One region of the Pseudoalteromonas sp. JC28 genome, then DNA from elsewhere that is predicted to be linked to it. Evidence: predicted binding sites of a transcription regulator. Region 1 holds the regulator's gene; the other holds the start of a gene.
The links. The regulator MetJ, encoded in region 1, represses methionine synthesis genes. The targets are predictions, from matches to a motif close to TAGACGTCTAGACGTCTA.

Region 1 (9,373 bases):
CGCAATAATCTGAGCATTTTCTTGATGTTGGCGTAAACGCACATTTAAGGTGCGCAGTCCACGTAGGGTAAGGTAGCTATCAAAAGGTGCACCTGTAATACCGATATTATTCGCCCACCAAGCTAACTCATCACCCAACTCCTGTGTACGCGCGATCACCGCGCCCCCCACGACATCAGAATGACCATTGATATATTTAGTAGTTGAATGCACGACTACATCTACGCCAAAGGCAATGGGGTTTTGTAATGCAGGAGACAAGAAGGTGTTGTCAGCGGCGACCAAAGCCCCCACAGCGTGTGCTGCATTTACGACAGCTTCTATATCCGTTAACCGCAAAATTGGGTTACTTGGTGTTTCAATCCAAACTAATTTAGGTTTGATCTGCTGCAGCTGCGCAAGACTTTCAGGTTGCGTGAGATCCAAGACGGCTAATTTGAGCAATCCACGCTTTGCAAGCGATGTAAACAAGCGATAGCTACCACCATAGCAGTCATGTGGAATAACCAGCGTATCGTCATGGTTAAGCAGTTGAGTTACTAGGTGAACGGCAGCCATGCCAGTGGCGGTAATAATACCACGAGCACCACCTTCAAGTTCGGTAAGTGCCTGTGCAAGCACATCACGATTAAAGTTACCGCTGCGGCCATAATCGTAGTCGCGTTTGGTATCAAAATCGGCAAAAGAATAGGTGGTAGAAAGGTAAAGCGGTGGCACTACTGCCCCATGCGCTTTATCAGCTTCTATACCGTGACGCACTGCTACCGTCGATTTATTAACTTGACTCATAAGGTCACCTAGATAGTTGGATGTTTAGACGTCTAAAAGGTTAGAGCAACAGAAACCAGAAGTCAAAACATTTATACTGCTAAATGGCTAAATAACTAGTATTTGACTATCTTTTTTAAACCGATAAAATTTCGCCACTCTAGGCGTTGCTAATACGACTGAGTTATTGAAAACTATGGCAGAGATTCTTCTATCTCGCTATGGCGGATTAGTTTATTCATCTATTTGAGTTTGGGATTTATCTTTAATTCGTAAGGTTATCCCTATATTCATGCGGTTGGTGAATAATGTAGACCAGAACCCAGTCATATTGGCATTGATGTAACTGAGGCAAGTACACAATTATGGCAAAATGGAACGGTGAGTATATTCACCCATATGCAGAACACGGTAAGAAAGCAGAGCAAGTAAAAAAGATCACGGTGAGCATACCTCTGAATGTACTCAAAGTGCTAACTGATGAGCGTACACGTCGCCAAGTGAATAACTTACGTCATGCCACGAACAGTGAGCTTTTATGTGAGGCGTTTCTACATGCCTTCACAGGTCAGCCACTGCCGAGCGATGAAGACTTGAGAAAAGATAATCCAGAGCGTATTCCTTTAGAGGTAAGACAAATAATGGAAGAGCGCGGTTTGGAGATCCCAGAAATAAACGAAGAGTGATAACTGCTCTTTCGCTCTGGAAATACAGACACAAAAAAAGCCTCAATCGAGGCTTTTTCATTTGAATAATACCAATGGTATTATTCCATATATCCAGCTGGCATATCGATTTGTGCCACGCCTGATTCAATTGCAGCTACCGCTACCGCTTTTGCGATACGAGGTAACAAACGTGGATCCATTGGTTTTGGAATAATATACTCAGGACCAAACTCTAGACTATCTACGTCAGCCGCTTTTAACACTTCAGCAGGTACAGGCTCTTTCGCAATCGTTCTAATTGCTTCAACCGCTGCAATCTTCATCTCGTCATTGATAGCGGTTGCGCGTACATCAAGCGCACCACGGAAGATAAACGGGAAACACAGTACGTTATTTACTTGGTTTGGATAATCCGAGCGGCCTGTCGCCATGATCAAATCATTACGTGCACCGTGTGCAACTTCAGGGCTGATCTCAGGGTCTGGGTTAGAACAAGCGAATACCACTGGCTTGTCAGCCATTAGCTTTAGATCCTCAGCAGAAAGTAAGTCTGGGCCAGAAACACCAACAAATACGTCCGCATCTGCAATCACGTCTTGTAACGTACGCTTATCCGTGTTGTTTGCAAACAGCTCTTTGTATTCATTTAGGTCATCACGACGAGTATGGATCACGCCTTTTCTGTCCAGCATATAGATGTGCTCACGTTGAGCACCGCATTTGATCAGTAATTCCATACAAGCAATAGCGGCTGCACCCGCGCCAAGACACACAATAATCGCATCATGAATATCTTTACCTTGGATTTCCAACGCATTCAGCATACCCGCAGCGGTTACAATTGCAGTGCCGTGCTGATCATCATGGAATACAGGAACGTCACAACGTTCAATTAGCGCGCGCTCAATTTCAAAACACTCTGGCGCTTTAATATCTTCAAGGTTAATACCTCCAAATGTGTCTGCGATATTTGCCACAGTATTGATGAAGTCTTCAGTGGTGTTGTGCTTAACTTCGATATCGATTGAATCAAGGCCCGCAAAACGCTTAAATAATAGTGCCTTACCTTCCATAACAGGCTTTGACGCCAAAGGACCTAAGTTACCCAAGCCAAGAATTGCCGTACCATTACTGATCACCGCAACCATATTTCCTTTACCCGTGTAACGGTATGCATTCGCCGGATCAGCCGCGATTTCACGTACTGGCTCTGCAACACCTGGGCTGTATGCAAGTGCTAAGTCTTTTACGGTCTCGGCAGGTTTAGTGAGTTCAACACTGATTTTACCTGGAACGGGCTTCTCGTGATAATCTAGAGCTTGTTGACGAAAGTCTGTCATGGCGCGATATTTTCCTACGAAGTTAATGTGAGAGTGTGGTAAACGTTCGCATTCTGAATGTTGGCAACCTAGCTAGCTGGTTACAGCAACACACAGTGCGATTAACTATATGAGCGACGACATTCAACCACTCAACAAGCGTATGTGCTTTGCTGTCGCGGTATGTCAATAGGACATATAGTTAATCGACCGTATTCACACAATACCGAGTTTTGCTCATTATTCAAGTAAAATCAGGTCTATCCACTAGCATGGTATTTTCTATACTTTTCCGAGAAGATAAGCTCAATTTTAAGAAATATTTCACAAATAAAATGACTAAAACTTAAAAAACAAGACGCTAAAATCAGCACGGAATGTATAAAATTAGCACAAATGTACACCAACTATAAAAACAATAAGAAAATTGCAACTTAACTAACTTTAACGTCAAGATACCGACATTTAATCGCAATATACTGACTTTAGTTTATATTAAGTGCTCATACCTGATACTATTTACTATATGAGCTTTGATTATTTTCACAACTTAAGCTCGTAAATGTTCAATATTTATCTGCTAAATAGAGTTTTTACTCTACCCAAGAGATCAGTAAAGTTTTGCTGCCAAACTGGCAAGTTTTTTATTTTAGAAGAATAAAAGACACAATAAGACGGGATGACTGACGGTCTATCTGCTGATGCAGAATAGGATGTATAAATCGAGAAGGTATTTTCAAACAGGCACAAAAAAAGCACCCTAAAGGTGCTTTTTTCGACTAGACCAACAAGATTACTTCTTGCTGCTAAGTGCACCGAAACGCTTGTTAAAGCGATCTACACGGCCACCTGTGTCAAGGATCTTCTGCTTACCAGTGTAAAACGGGTGACATGCAGAACATACGTCTAGGTGAATATCTTTACATAGCGTTGAACGAGTTTCGAACTTGTTACCGCAAGAGCACGATGCAGTGATCGTCTCGTAATTAGGGTGAATACCTTCTTTCATAGCAACCTCTAGTTAAGGCCGTATCGCTCTCCAAACCCGAAGTCTGGCACCATACGTAGTTATACAAAAATGTGGACGCGTATTTTAGTGCTTAACTGAACAATCTACAAGCAATATTTCAGAGTTTTTTATCACCGCCTCTGAGTAAGTTTTCAATTCGTACCACCTTAGGTATATACTTCGTCACTGCGCTCACTTTATGGAATTGTAATACATGCTCATTCTTGAAGTAGCTTTAAAGCTGCCACTGCACCGAACATTCGACTATTTGCTAGCACCAACCATGCAAGTTGAAGCAGGAATGAGAGTCACCGTCAATTTTGCCAACCGTCGCTGCACAGCGATTGCGCTTGCTAAAAAAGACGACACCGATGTACCAAAAGAAAAACTCAAGCAAATTATTGAGGTGTTGGACGAGCATCCTGTCTTTAATCAAGCACAACTTAGCTTTTTACACTTTGTCTCCCAGTATTACTGTCATCCAATTGGCGATACCTTATTCACAGCACTACCGGCAGTACTCAGAGATGGTGGAAGCCCAGACAAAACTCAGATCCCTATCGTCAGATTAACGGAAAAAGGGCAGAAACTACCAACACTGCGAGCCAAAAAGCAACAAGCGCTGCTTTCTCAATTATATGAAGGTGGTGCAATAAAATTAAGTGAACTCAAAGCGCTCGGATTTGCTAGCCAAACAATTAAAGCATTAGAAGAAAAAGCGCTTATCTCACAATCTATTGAGCATGATAGTGATTGGTCGCAAAACGAATTACAGCTAGGCGAAAAGCCACGCCTAAACGACCAGCAAGCGACTATTTGCAGCGCCGTCAATGCACAAGTCGGTTACCGTACCTTTTTAATCGAAGGTGTAACGGGAAGTGGTAAAACCGAAGTCTACTTACAGAGCCTTGAAAACATAATAAAAGCGGGTAAACAAGCACTGATCTTAGTGCCTGAAATTGGACTCACACCGCAAACAGTCAACCGCTTTAAGAAGCGCTTTAATAACCTGCCCATTGATTTATGGCACTCAAATCTAACCGATAACGAGCGCCTACATACTTGGCGTCGCGCCGAAAAGGGTCTGAGCGCTTTGGTTATCGGTACTCGCTCGGCCATTTTTTTGCCATTTCAAAATCTCGGCATGATCATCGTTGACGAAGAGCACGACAACTCGTTTAAACAGCAAGAAGGCCTGCGCTATCACGCCAGAGATCTCGCTGCATTTCGAGCGCATCAGGCACACTGCCCTTTGCTTTTGGGAACCGCAACACCGGCATTAGAAACATTACACAAAGCCATTACCAACAAATATCAACTCGTCACACTGAGTAAACGAGCGCAGACCCAGCACGACAACCAATTTCACCTTGTCGACATGAAAGGTCAGCCAGAACAAGGCGGGTTTTCACCAATGAGTTTACATTGGATGGAAAAAACACTCGCTCGTGGTAAGCAAGTTATGGTGTTTCTAAATCGTCGGGGCTTTGCACCAACATTGATGTGTCACGAATGCGGATGGCTTAATACCTGTAAACATTGCTCTACCAGCGCCACGTACCATAAAAACATGAACCGCTTGGTATGCCATCATTGTGGTGAACAGGACTTTGTACCGAGACAGTGTCCAGATTGCGGCAGCACCCAAATCATGCCCACAGGGCTTGGTACAGAACAACTCGAAGGCTTTTTAAGCGAACGCTTCACTGATATTCCCGTTACTCGCATTGACCGAGATTCTACGCGCCGTAAGGGCAGCCTTGAAAGCGCCCTTGAAGAAATTAATCAAGGTGGCGCGCGAATTCTGGTCGGCACTCAAATGCTTGCCAAGGGCCACCACTTTGCCGATGTCAGCCTTGTGATTATCTTGGATGTGGACTCAGGACTTTACTCTTGTGACTTTAGAGCAACCGAGCAAATGGCACAGCTCATTACGCAAGTTGCTGGACGAGCCGGACGTGCCGGTGAAGCGGGAACCGTGTTATTGCAAACGCATTTTCCAGAACATCCATTATTGCAAGATTTAATTAATAATGGTTATGGCGACTTCGCGCGATATGCCTTACAAGAGCGTGAAGAAGCTATGCTTCCCCCCTTCGCACACTTAGCTATCATCCGCGCCGAGGCAACAAATATAAATACAGTATTGCGCTTTTTGTCGGATTTGGTTCCTGCTACCCCCTATCCTGGTATACAATTGCTGGGTCCAATTCCAGCACCACTTGAACGAATAGCTGGAAAGTTCAGATATCAATTACACATACACGCACAACAACGCACTGTGCTGCGGGACTACCTTTCGCAACTTGCGCGCTATATCGCTACGCATGAGTCTGCCAATCGAGTACGCTGGAGCATAGATGTTGATCCAATGGATAGCTATTAAAATCAAATAACCTATGGCACAGCACGATTACATCAATAAGAAACCTAAAGGCAAGGGGAAAGACAAGCCAGAAAAATCGGCGAAATTTCCTGTTATTGCTGCTATTTTTGCATTTCTACTAATCGGAGGGTTTGCCTACGGTCTTTGGTTTATAAAAACCAATGCCGATCCTAAAGAAGTAGAGCAAGCCAAAAACCCACACCCAGTTGCCGAGCAAAAGGTTATTAAACCAAAGCCTCGCCCACCTGAGTTCATTGAAGAAATTAAAAATCATGAAATCAAGGTCGAAGTTAAAGAGATCGAGAGCAAAGGTCCCTATCAAATGCAGTGTGGTTCATTTAGAACCCATAGCCAAGCCGAAGCCATGAAAGCCAAAGTTGCGTTTGCTGGATTAATCGCGGAGATCCGTCGTACCGAAGGGAGTAACGGTGTCTGGTATCGTGTCCGTCTTGGCCCCTACGATACCAAGCGTTTAGCAGAAAGCGATAAAAACAAATTACAACGCGTTGGGATATTTGGCTGCGGGATTTGGGGCTGGACTTGATTTTTATAAGTCCACCCATATTTCCTACTAATCTAGAGTTACACGGGCACAGGCCCAGATAAGGATTACTATGACTACCATCGTTAGTGTTCGTCGCGATGACAAAGTGGTTATCGGCGGTGATGGCCAAGTTTCGCTTGGTAACACAGTTATGAAAGGCAACGCACGTAAAGTACGTCGTCTATACAATGGTAAAGTACTGGCAGGTTTCGCTGGCGGTACAGCTGATGCATTTACATTATTTGAACGCTTTGAAGCAAAGCTAGAGATGCACCAAGGCCATCTCACTAAAGCAGCCGTAGAAATGGCAAAAGACTGGCGTACCGACAGAGCATTAAGAAGGCTTGAAGCCCTACTTGCGGTAGCCGATGAAACCGCCTCGCTTATCATCACAGGTAACGGCGACGTGGTGCAGCCAGAGCATGATCTTATTGCTATCGGCAGTGGTGGTAACTTCGCACAGGCGGCTGCAACCGCACTACTTGAAAATACAGACTTAAGTGCGAAAGAAATCGTGGAAAAGAGCCTGAAGATCGCCGGCGATATCTGCGTATTTACCAATAATTTCCAAACTATCGAAGAATTGTAATAGGACTCGTCATGACAGCTATGACTCCAAGAGAGATTGTGCACGAGCTTGATCAACATATTATCGGTCAGGACAAAGCCAAAAAAGCCGTCGCGATTGCACTGCGCAACCGTTGGCGTCGTATGCAGCTTGATGAAGAGCTGCGTGCAGAAGTTACACCCAAGAATATTTTGATGATCGGCCCAACGGGTGTAGGTAAAACTGAAATTGCCCGCCGTCTAGCAAAGCTTGCTAACGCACCATTTATCAAAGTAGAAGCGACTAAGTTCACCGAAGTGGGTTATGTTGGTAAAGAAGTTGAAACCATCATCCGCGATCTAGTCGAAGTTTCTTTTAAACTAACACGTGAACAGCAAACCAAGAAATTCAAATTCCGCGCTGAAGAAGCCGCCGAAGAGCGTATTTTAGATGCACTTTTGCCACCAGCAAAAGACGCTTGGGGTGAGTCTCAGCCAAATGAAAATTCGTCAACACGTCAAGTATTTCGTAAGAAACTACGTGAAGGTCAGTTAGACGACAAAGAAATTGAGATCGACATCGCAGAAACGGCGCCTCATGTTGAGATCATGTCACCTCCTGGTATGGAAGAAATGACCAGCCAGCTACAGAGCATGTTCCAAAACATGTCGGGTGACAAGAAAAAGAACCGTAAGCTGAAAATTAAAGAAGCACTTAAGCTATTGATTGAAGAAGAAGCTGCAAAGCTTGTTAATCCAGAAGAGCTTAAAGAGCAAGCTATTGAGTCAGTTGAACAAAACGGTATCGTGTTTATTGATGAAATCGATAAAATTTGTAAGCGCGGAGAATCTTCTGGCCCAGATGTTAGCCGTGAAGGTGTACAACGCGACTTACTACCACTTATCGAAGGTTCAACCGTTAATACTAAACACGGCATGGTAAAAACCGACCACATTTTATTTATCGCGTCAGGTGCGTTCCAAATGGCCAAGCCGTCGGATTTAATCCCTGAACTACAAGGTCGTTTACCTATTCGCGTTGAACTAGAAGCACTAACTGCGGGTGATTTCAAACGTATTCTAACTGAGCCAAATGCATCTCTTACAGAGCAGCAACAAGCGCTACTGAAAACAGAAGACGTCACTATCGACTTTACCGATGACGCTATCACTAAACTGGCTGAAGCTGCATATCAGGTCAACGAGAAAACTGAAAACATCGGTGCGCGTCGCCTTCACACTGTGATGGAAAAGCTGATGGAAGAGATTTCATTCGATGCCAGTGAAAAGGCTGGTGATACCTTGACGATTGATGCCGCCTACGTTGAACAGCATTTAGACATGCTTGTTCAGGATGAAGATTTAAGCCGCTTCATTCTGTAAATTAAAATAAAAAGCGGAGCCTTGCTCCGCTTTTTGAGTTATACCAATTATGTATCAAGTCACCAAACTTCATTATCATACGCTCAGTAAAGTACTCGATGTTTATTTTGAGGACGGCCGCTGTTTTACGCTAAGTGCCGAATTCTTACGAACACATTCACCATCCGCCGAAGTGCAAGGGCATAGTCCGGCGCAAAAGCAACTCGTGCTAAACAAACAGAATGTCGCCATAAAGAAAATTGAACCCGTTGGTCACTATGCTGCACGCTTTGTTTTTGATGATGGCCACGACTCAGGGCTCTACAGCTGGCAATACTTATACACTATAGCTACACAACACGATGTGCTATGGCAGGAATATGTAAACGCTGTAGAAGAGTATAAAACCCAAAAGGACAGCGTACCTATCAAGTTTGTGCCTTAAATTTACTGTTGATAAGCAGCCTGATACGAAGATTTGACATTATCGACCAAGCTATCTAAAACCTTTAAATTCATCTTATTAGGGAAGAAATCAGCTTGTGCCGCTAGCTTGTTACGCATCTTCATTAGTGTCACTCGATCTTCTTTTAAAAACGCAACACTCGCGGCTATATACTCTACCCAAAGGAACTCGGCAGGATTATTCTTCGCAGAGAGCAGAAGTGCCTCTCCAACCTCTATCGCCTGTTCTCGCTTTCCCGCCATAGCATAATTCTGAAATAAATGCCATTGCAAACTTGCTTGCTGCTCTCCAGTCATGGTTTTATA
Region 2 (9,373 bases), on a different contig from region 1:
TATTCATAATCTTTCCTTATTGGAGTAGGGCAGCGCATGGCCACCCTTAGCAAAACCTAGTGAATGATGCCTTGGCGTTGGCCTGCATTAACGGGTTTGTTGAGCTGCACAGAGAGCCAGTTTTCAACGTCACTACGTAATGATGCGTCGCTATCTGGACCGGATTGTGACGAATAGAACCATAACCCTGTTGGTGCTGGGGCATTGACATTGCTGCCGCAGGTAAAGTGATTTGCCGCATACATCACCGCGCCTGAGCTACCATATTCGTAATGACTGTCCGAATAACCACCGTAGCCTCTGGCTTGCACCCGACCTTTTGAATCAAGGGTAAAGTGATACACCTCATTGGGTTGCAACAAGAAAGGGCTGACGTCGGACGAATCAAAGCGCGCGCGCATTGTGGTGGTAACACTGGCTTGATTACCCGAACGCGTGATCATGCCTGCCAAGTTGGTGATGAGCGCATCGGCCAATTGACCATCAAGCAAGCTGCCAGGGTTGCCATTGACGATTGCAGAAGTAATGCCAAGTGCGGCTTTAACGACTCCAATGGTGGAGTTTAAATTCCATGTGGTGTTATATCCCATGGCTGCGCCACCGGCTTTATTAAACAAGATGACTTCAGGTGCAGCTCCTGGCAAATCGACCGCAAATTTTGCGCCGTCGGTTGCGTGTGAGTTGGTACCTTTTGACCAGATTTTTTTAGCTTGCCCAGTTACATGGTAGCGAGCTGAATAAGTGCCTCTGACTTCTAAATTGCCCGAACAGGCATTGCTTTGATTACATGCAAATCCCCCGGTGTCTGCACACAACATTTTGACGTGGAACTCTGTCGAGTTATGGGCTGAGGTGTTATCGAAACTGAGCGCTTTATTTTTTGACCAACGTTTCCCCTTAGCTGAGTGAAAGGCGCCGTAGGCTGAGGTATTGACATAAGCATGGTGCTTAGAAAAACCACTACCATCGCTGGTGGATGTGCTCCAAGGCGTTTGGGTTGATGGGTAGTTAGTGACTACTTGGCCTGTGCTGGTTGAAGGGGTCACCATCTGACATGAGCATTGTGACTTAGGCCCGAAGATGGGTTTTTTAGTCAGCAATTCTTTTAATTCGGCAAGAATATCTGACGGTAGCGTCCTATCGTATTCAAGTACCGAGAGCCCTTTACGTTTAGGAGCTGCGTACTCCATGTGCCAAGTGCTGTAAAGCTGCGATGCATTTCGCTCTAAATGTTGGCTGAGCGTTGGCACTTTTTGCTGTTGTGTCCATTTTTCGAATACCGTCGGTTTAAATTGAATAAGATATCGAGTAAAGAAAAAGTTATCTTCAGGCGTTTGCTCGGTAAAAGCATTTTCCCATGCTGATAATACGTTTTGATCTAAAGCTTTTGCTTGGCTTAGCATCTCTCCATCTCGATAGTCGCGGATCAAGCTATCGACATAGCGGTCTAATTCATATTCTTCGTCGTTGTCGGAGATATATTCAAGCAAGGAAACACGGTCTTGAGACCAGTTTGAAATGGCTTGCCACGCTTCTGGGCTTACTTGAGAGGGGGCCATTTCTCCATATTCTTCTGCGGCTTGTAGCGAAATACTACCCAGTAACAACGTGCTGGTAACTAGGCTGACTAATTTGGGGGTGAAATTTCTCTGTTTCATTTTTCTATTCCTTCATCGTTGTGCAGAGTCAACATGCCTCATGCATTGTTAACTTGCCTTGTGATGTTGGAAACTTTTTCAGCGATTGAATAGGAGGTTGTAGGGCCAGTTAGGGTCAACTTGGGTAAAACCTTTGATATTAAACGGACGCGTTGGGTTAGGTAAGTTTTGATATCAAGCTGTGGTAAATAAAAACTTAAATATCAAAGGTCTGCTTATATTTTTACCCGAATTTACCCAATTGCCCCGTAACTTTTGCTGCAATCAATATTCGCTTGAGGCAGGATTTTGCTATCGCCGTTATTGGAGTCTCAGCGTGAGTACATTCGCAATCGAGTAACGGTGTCATAACCAATAAGGAGACAGTTATGAGACGAGTAATAGTGTTGGGAGCAACTTTGATTGCGAGCTTTGTACAAGCCCATAGCCCAGAAATGATAGCGCAGCTCGAAGTTGCTGATGGGGCGAAATGTCCAAAGCGGCAAACGATTCTGCTAGGTAAAATGACATTAACTGCTGGAACCTTTAAATATTTACATAGTGAAGGAAGTAACGTTTGTACCAGTCCTAAGCAGAGTATTCCTGGTCGTATTACACCACGACTAGATTGTGGCCAGTTTGATGATTGGCGACTTGCTTATGATATGGGTAATAAAATGTGTCAATCTCTACATCAAAATATGAAAGGCTTTAGTAATAGCCTAAAGCCTGATATGACAGTGTATCCTCGCTTTGAAGGACCTTTTGAATTCAAAGGAGACCGTCATCACCAAGAGTATGAGGCCGGTATGGGCGTGACTTTAGCATGCTATTTATGTGAGACCGCGACGGATAACTAGAGAAGGGGCAAAAGCCCCTTTGTTGTAAACATCAAGTAGCGTTGGAGCACGCTATGATTTGCTCCAGTTGTGCAACTTTTTGAGAAAGGGGCGCAGTATCGAAATTAGCGTCTTGGCATTGAGTGAGTACATATTGTGCCGTGGTAACAATATTTCGAATACGCGGCTTTTTGGGCAGCGTTTTGATATTAAGATAGCGTTCAAGAGTGCGCACTCGTAAGCGACCATCATCGATATTCACTTTCCACACTTTGCTTTCTTCCGCTAATTCGACACGAGTTTTGCCACTACTTTGCTCCCAAAGCGTCAAAGTGAGTGTCATTACCTCAACCATTAATTGTCTAGCGGCCTGTTCATCAATGCTCGTATGTTTACTGTGCACGCCATGAGTATCGGCGCGGGCGGTATTGCGAATAAAGCAGTAAGTAACCAAAACACCTGCTAAAAATGTGATAAACCCGACGAGTACATGAGACAACATGCTTGTCTCTGTTTGGCGCTTAGGCGCGGTCAAGACGTTAGCGCTTTGAAGGCGAAATTGATAAAGGTTTTCACTTTGTACACGACTAGTTTTAAGCGTGTCATTATAACGCTGTGCGGTCTCTACCGCTTCTTTATAAGCGTGTGTTTGTAGTTGGGACTGCAATAAGGCAATGTAAAATAACTCCGTAAGCTGACTATTTTGCTGATTATGTGCTTCAAGCCCCTGTTTAAGTATCGTTTGTGCTGTTAGGTTATCGCCCTCAAGCTGCTTGAGTTTGGCCTCAATAAGCAGTGCTCGCTGATCCACTTTACCGTGTTGAATTAGTTGCCGAGTACGTTTAAATGAAGCAAGTTGCTGTTGTGCCTGAGTGATATGATTTTGAGCAATGGCAATTTCGGCCAATAATAAATAGGCTCGAGACAATTGGGTATAGGCACCGCTTTGTGTCAAAGGTTGAAGTAAATCTTCAATTATTTCAGTTGCTTTGTTGTAGTCGCGCTTTTTGTAAAATACCTCCGCGATGCTTAGCAAGGTGTGATTCGCTTTAGTTTGGTCGCCAGCTTGCTGGTGGAGCGCGTGGGCTTGACGAAACGAGAGGATGGCATCATCCAACTGATTAATATCCCTCGATACATTCCCTAAATTGTTAAGCGTGATCGCTTGTCTCTGTAGGTCATTTGTTGCTTTCGCTATTTGGTAGCTTTCTAAAAATAAAGTAAGGGCGGTGTCTAAATCTCCGAGTGCCTGATAGGCATTAGCTAAATCGTTTGCCGATTTACCCAGGAGTTCGTTTTGTTGCAACTTAGCCGCAAGCGTTTGCGCTTCGTGGAAGCTCTCCAGCGCTTGAATATAATTGCGCTGGCGATAACGATTAATACCACTTTGTCTTAACACCTGAAAGCGTTGGAGTGTGGTTAACTTCCATGCCATCAACTCATCCAGTATTTGATTGCTGAGCTTTATGTCACCCGCTCGACGATACAAGCTAACAAGCTCAAGATGTGCATCAAAAGCTTGAGCACCGTTGGGTTCAAGCGTTTCAAGATGTTGCTTACAAGACAAAATCTGGCTTGTGAGATTAGCATTATTGGCACCTGGGCATTCTGAACCATGCGCCGGTAACACAACGAGCAGTAATGCGAAAAACAAAGCAAGCAAAGGCATAAATATTAGTCTATATACATTGTTTTTACATATTAATATAGTGGTAACAAAAAGTCGTGTCTGCCTTTAATAAATCTTAGGTTGACTACTTTTTGTATTTTGCCTCTGTTTCGGTGGTAAATTAACCCCAAATTCAGGCCAATATGCACACATATTAAGTGTGATATTGGCTATCCCTTTAGCAATAAAAACACCCCAGCTAAAGCAATTAGGCCTCCAAACATCATAGACTTAGTAATAGCTTCTCTGCGCAGTAGTCCAATTGTCATCACCATAAGCGGTGCCGTTGCAAAGATGGTTTGTGCGATAGCGGGATCAGTATGATTAACGGAAATTAACTGTAGCCAAAGCCCAATAAAGGTGCCAAAAAACACTGCAACGAATAACCAGTTTTTACCGTCGATTTGTTTAAGTGTGAGTGCTTTAAACAGGCTTTGTGATTTCAAACAAACAACAATAAAGGCCACAAATAGGGTGCCGGATCCCAAGCGAATAAGTGCCGCCCACAAACTACTAATGCTTTCGTTATTTAGCGCACCTTTGGAAAGCACCATACCCGCAGCTTGGCAAATGGCAGCCGTGAGTGCAAAACAGACTCCCAAGAGATAATGTTTTTTGTCTAATACCGGCTGGCTTCTACTTGGCTTAATCGCCAACATCACACCAACGGTTGTCACTGCAATGCCGAGCCAAGCGGATGCGCTGAGATAAACACCAAGGAGCACAATGTTTAAGATCCCCGCGATGGCAGGTGCAAGACTTTCAATAACCAAAGTGCGAGCAGGGCCTATATTTCTGAGTGCGGCAAAGTAAGCGCTGTCACCAATCGCTATGCCCAGTATCCCACTGGCTATCAGCCAGCCCCAGCTCGAGAGTAAGGTCGGATACATAGCATCACCTGCGATGAGCAAACACAAGATCATCAAAGCAGAAGCGATGACGCCTTTGCTAACGTTCAACTCAAATGGACTAAGGTGATGGCTAAATCGTTTATACAGTATGGTTGAGCCAGCCCATACCCCAGCCGCCGCAATCGCTGCCGCTTCGCCAATACCAATCATAAATATCAAGTTTCTTGTGTTTATTTATATGATGGCAAGTATACATAAATTGAAATAATCAGTGAGAGGTTAGGCATCAAATTATTATCACAAATGTTTAGACGTCCATACATCTAGAGGTTGAATTTTTCCAGTTTTTGTCCATAATAATGCCATTCGATTAGTCTGGAGCAGCGCATGCCAATCACCGTCACCGACGAACTCCCAGCCATTGCCCAATTGCGTCATGAAAATGTGTTCGTGATGCCACAAAGTCGTGCATCAACGCAAGAGATCCGCCCAATGCGGCTCGCGATATTAAACTTGATGCCGAATAAGGTGGAGACTGAGGTGCAATTTATCCGATTACTGGCAAATACCCCTTTGCAGGTGAATGTTGATTTGTTGCGACTGGACACCCACCGTAGCTCTGAAAACTCAGAGCAACATCTAGATATGTTTTACCGCTATTTTTCGGATGTGAAAGATCAAAACTATGATGCTTTGATAGTCACCGGTGCGCCGCTGGCGCATCTTGAATATGACGATGTGGTGTATTGGCAGGAATTACAGGCGTTTTTTGATTGGGCTGAGCACCATGTTACTTCAACCCTGTTTTCTTGTTGGGCCGCACATGCCGGTTTGTATCACCATTATGGGTTAAAGCGAGCACTCAAAAATGACAAACTGTGTGGCGTATTTAAGCACCACTGTTATTTTGACCACGGGGCGCTCACTCGCGGTTTTGATGATGAGTTTTTGGTGCCACACTCACGTTATGGCCACATCGACATCGATAAAATTAATGCGTGTAAAGACCTAGTGGTGTTAGCAGGCTCTGAAAAAGTGGGCGCTTACTTAATTAAAAATCACTCAGGTAGCCAAGTATACATTACCGGTCATCCTGAATACGACGCCGATACGCTACAAAAAGAATATCTTCGCGATTGTGAAAAAATGGCCAACGCACCGCAGCCTGAGAACTATTTTCCTGAGAATGACACCAGCAAACGTCCATCTAAGACATGGCAAAGCCATGCATTCTTGTTATTCTCAAATTGGTTAAACTACTATGTTTACCAAACCACACCTTATGATATTAACTTAGTTAGCCAAGATGTAAGGACTAACAATTATGCCGAATAATGTAGCCGTAAACGGTGAGCAAATAGCAGAGCAGCTTAAGCAAGCAATGCAGCAACGTATTCTGATCTTAGATGGTGCAATGGGAACCATGATCCAAAAGCACAAATTAGAAGAACAAGACTATCGTGGTGAGCGCTTTAAAGATTGGCATGTCCTTATCAAAGGCAACAACGATCTGCTAAGTTTGACGCAGCCTGAGATAATCAAACAGATCCATCGCGATTATCTAGCTGCTGGCGCAGATATCATTGAAACCAATACTTTTAACGCCACCACCATCTCGATGGAAGATTATGACATGGCAAGCCTAAGCCGCGAGATTAATCTTGAATCGGCGAAGCTTGCACGTGCGGTATGTGATGAATTTACCGCCAAAGATCCCAGCAAGCCTCGCTATGTGGCAGGTGTACTTGGCCCAACGTCAAAAACCTGTTCGATTTCTCCTGATGTAAACGACCCTGGTTTTCGCAATATCACTTTTGACAAGTTGGTTGCAGCCTATGTCGAATCAACGCTTGCCCTTATTGAAGGCGGTGCTCACCTTATTTTGATTGAGACTATTTTTGATACGCTCAACGCCAAAGCCGCGTCTTACGGTGTAGAAGAAGCGTTCGAGCAAGCGGGCCTCACTCTGCCTGTTATGATCTCGGGCACGATCACCGACGCTTCCGGTCGCACGCTATCAGGGCAAACCACCGAGGCGTTTTATAACTCCATTCGTCATATTAAGCCAATCTCTATTGGCCTCAACTGCGCGCTAGGCCCAGATTTATTAAGACAGTATGTAGAAGAGCTGTCACGGGTTTGTGAGACCTTTACCTCTGTACATCCAAACGCAGGGCTTCCTAACGAGTTTGGTGAATACGACCTAGAAGCCGATGACATGGCAAAAGAGATTATCGATTGGGGCAATGAAGGGTTTATCAATATTGTTGGCGGCTGCTGTGGCACCACGCCCGAACATATTCGCGCCTTCGCGAGAGGCCTTGAGCAAACCCAGCCGCGTAGCTTGCCTAACATCGAAGTGCGGATGCGTTTGGCAGGTCTTGAAGCCTGTAACTTAAATTAGGAATTCACCATGACACAAACAGCAGTATTTACCAATGTCGGTGAACGTACCAATGTAACGGGATCGGCAAAATTTAAGCGCTTAATTTTAGAAGAAGATTACGAAACCGCGCTGGATGTTGCCAGAGAGCAGGTTGAAAGCGGCGCGCAAGTGATCGATATCAACATGGATGAAGCCATGTTGGACTCAAAAGCTGCGATGGTGAAGTTTCTTAATCTGATAGCGTCAGAGCCGGATATTTCTAAAGTCCCCATCATGGTCGACTCGTCTAAATGGGAAGTCATTGAAGCGGGTCTGAAATGTATTCAAGGTAAAGCCATTGTAAACTCAATCTCCTTAAAAGAGGGTGAGGCACCATTTATCCACCAAGCCAAAATCATCAAGCGCTTTGGTGCTGCTGTGGTGGTGATGGCATTTGATGAAGTTGGTCAAGCGGAAACCGCAGAGCGAAAGTTTGAGATCTGTCAGCGTTCTTACAAAATCTTGGTTGACGAGCTTGGGTTTCCGCCAGAAGACATTATTTTTGACCCTAATATTTTTGCGGTCGCTACGGGTATCGAAGAGCATGATAACTATGCCGTAGAATTTATAGAGGGCACGCGCAGAATTAAGCAAAACCTGCCGCACTGTAAAGTGTCAGGGGGGGTATCTAACGTATCCTTCTCATTCCGTGGTAACAACCCGGTGCGTGAAGCGATCCACTCTGTGTTTCTTTACCATGCGATTAAAGCAGGCATGGATATGGGGATCGTCAATGCCGGTCAGTTAGCCGTGTATGACGATATTCCAAAAGAGCTCCGTGATGCCGTTGAGGATGTGATCCTCAATACCGACGCCGGTGCTGGCGAACGATTGGTTGAGATCGCGCCTAAATACTCGGGCATGGCGCAAGCCGAAAAGCAGGAAGATTTAGAGTGGCGTTCTTGGCCAGTTGAAAAACGCTTGGAGCACGCCTTAGTTAAAGGGATCACCGAGTTTATCGACGAGGATACCGAGGCCTGTCGGCAACAGTTTGATAAGCCAATTCAAGTGATTGAAGGGCCACTGATGGATGGTATGAACGTGGTTGGCGACTTGTTTGGCGCGGGCAAAATGTTCCTGCCTCAAGTGGTGAAATCTGCTCGAGTGATGAAGCGCGCGGTTGCCTATCTTGACCCTTACATTGAGGCTGAAAAAGAAGAAGGCTCTAGTAACGGTAAAGTGATCATGGCCACGGTTAAGGGCGATGTACACGACATTGGCAAAAACATTGTGGGCGTGGTACTGCAATGTAACAACTACGAAGTCGTGGACTTGGGTGTGATGGTGCCAGCAGAGAAAATTCTGCAAACGGCCATTGACGAAAACGCTGATGTCATTGGTCTGTCTGGCCTTATTACGCCATCCCTTGATGAAATGGTGCATGTTGCGAAAGAAATGACGCGTCGCGGCTTCGATATTCCTCTACTCATTGGTGGTGCAACCACATCGAAAGCGCATACTGCGGTTAAAATTGAACCTCAGTACGATAAAGGTGTGATCTACGTCAATAACGCCAGTCGGGCGGTTGGTGTGGTATCTAGCCTGCTAAGTAAAACCCAAAAGCCAGAGTTTTTAGCAAAAACCGCGGACGAATACGTCAAAGTACGGGAGCAGCAGGCGCGTAAAAAACCACGTTCAAAACCGGTTACTTTGGCGCGTGCGCGCGATAATGCGGTAAAACTTGATTGGCAAAGCTACACGCCACCGGTGCCAAATAAGTTGGGGATCACCGAGTTTAAAGACGTGAGCATTAAAACGCTACGCGATTATATCGACTGGACGCCATTTTTTATGACCTGGTCATTGGCCGGTAAATATCCACGTATTCTACAAGACGAAGTGGTTGGTGAAGAGGCGCAAAAACTGTTTCATGATGCCAATGCCATGTTAGATCAGTTAGAACAAGCGGGCACTTTACAGCCACTGGGTGTGATTGGATTGTTCCCTGCTAA

Region 2: metA (homoserine O-succinyltransferase) is a predicted target of MetJ. The motif match lies at 5,305-5,322, and genes of this name have one in related genera.

What each region holds. Positions count from the first base shown of each region.
Region 1 is NZ_QOKX01000008.1:18,829-28,201, reverse strand. It holds gene metB (cystathionine gamma-synthase) at 1-789, opposite strand, end outside; gene metJ (met regulon transcriptional regulator MetJ) at 1,134-1,454, shown strand; gene DS891_RS17930 (malic enzyme-like NAD(P)-binding protein) at 1,535-2,776, opposite strand; gene rpmE (50S ribosomal protein L31) at 3,549-3,764, opposite strand; gene priA (primosomal protein N') at 3,979-6,150, shown strand; gene DS891_RS17915 (SPOR domain-containing protein) at 6,164-6,694, shown strand; gene hslV (ATP-dependent protease subunit HslV) at 6,765-7,283, shown strand; gene hslU (HslU--HslV peptidase ATPase subunit) at 7,295-8,623, shown strand; gene DS891_RS17900 (gamma-butyrobetaine hydroxylase-like domain-containing protein) at 8,673-9,047, shown strand; gene DS891_RS17895 (hypothetical protein) at 9,050-9,373, opposite strand, start outside.
Region 2 is NZ_QOKX01000001.1:39,590-48,962, forward strand. It holds gene DS891_RS00165 (hypothetical protein) at 1-7, opposite strand, end outside; gene DS891_RS00170 (hypothetical protein) at 57-1,658, opposite strand; gene DS891_RS00175 (hypothetical protein) at 2,027-2,497, shown strand; gene DS891_RS00180 (tetratricopeptide repeat protein) at 2,529-4,145, opposite strand; gene DS891_RS00185 (DMT family transporter) at 4,316-5,206, opposite strand; gene metA (homoserine O-succinyltransferase) at 5,384-6,331, shown strand; gene DS891_RS00195 (homocysteine S-methyltransferase family protein) at 6,321-7,400, shown strand; gene metH (methionine synthase) at 7,410-9,373, shown strand, end outside.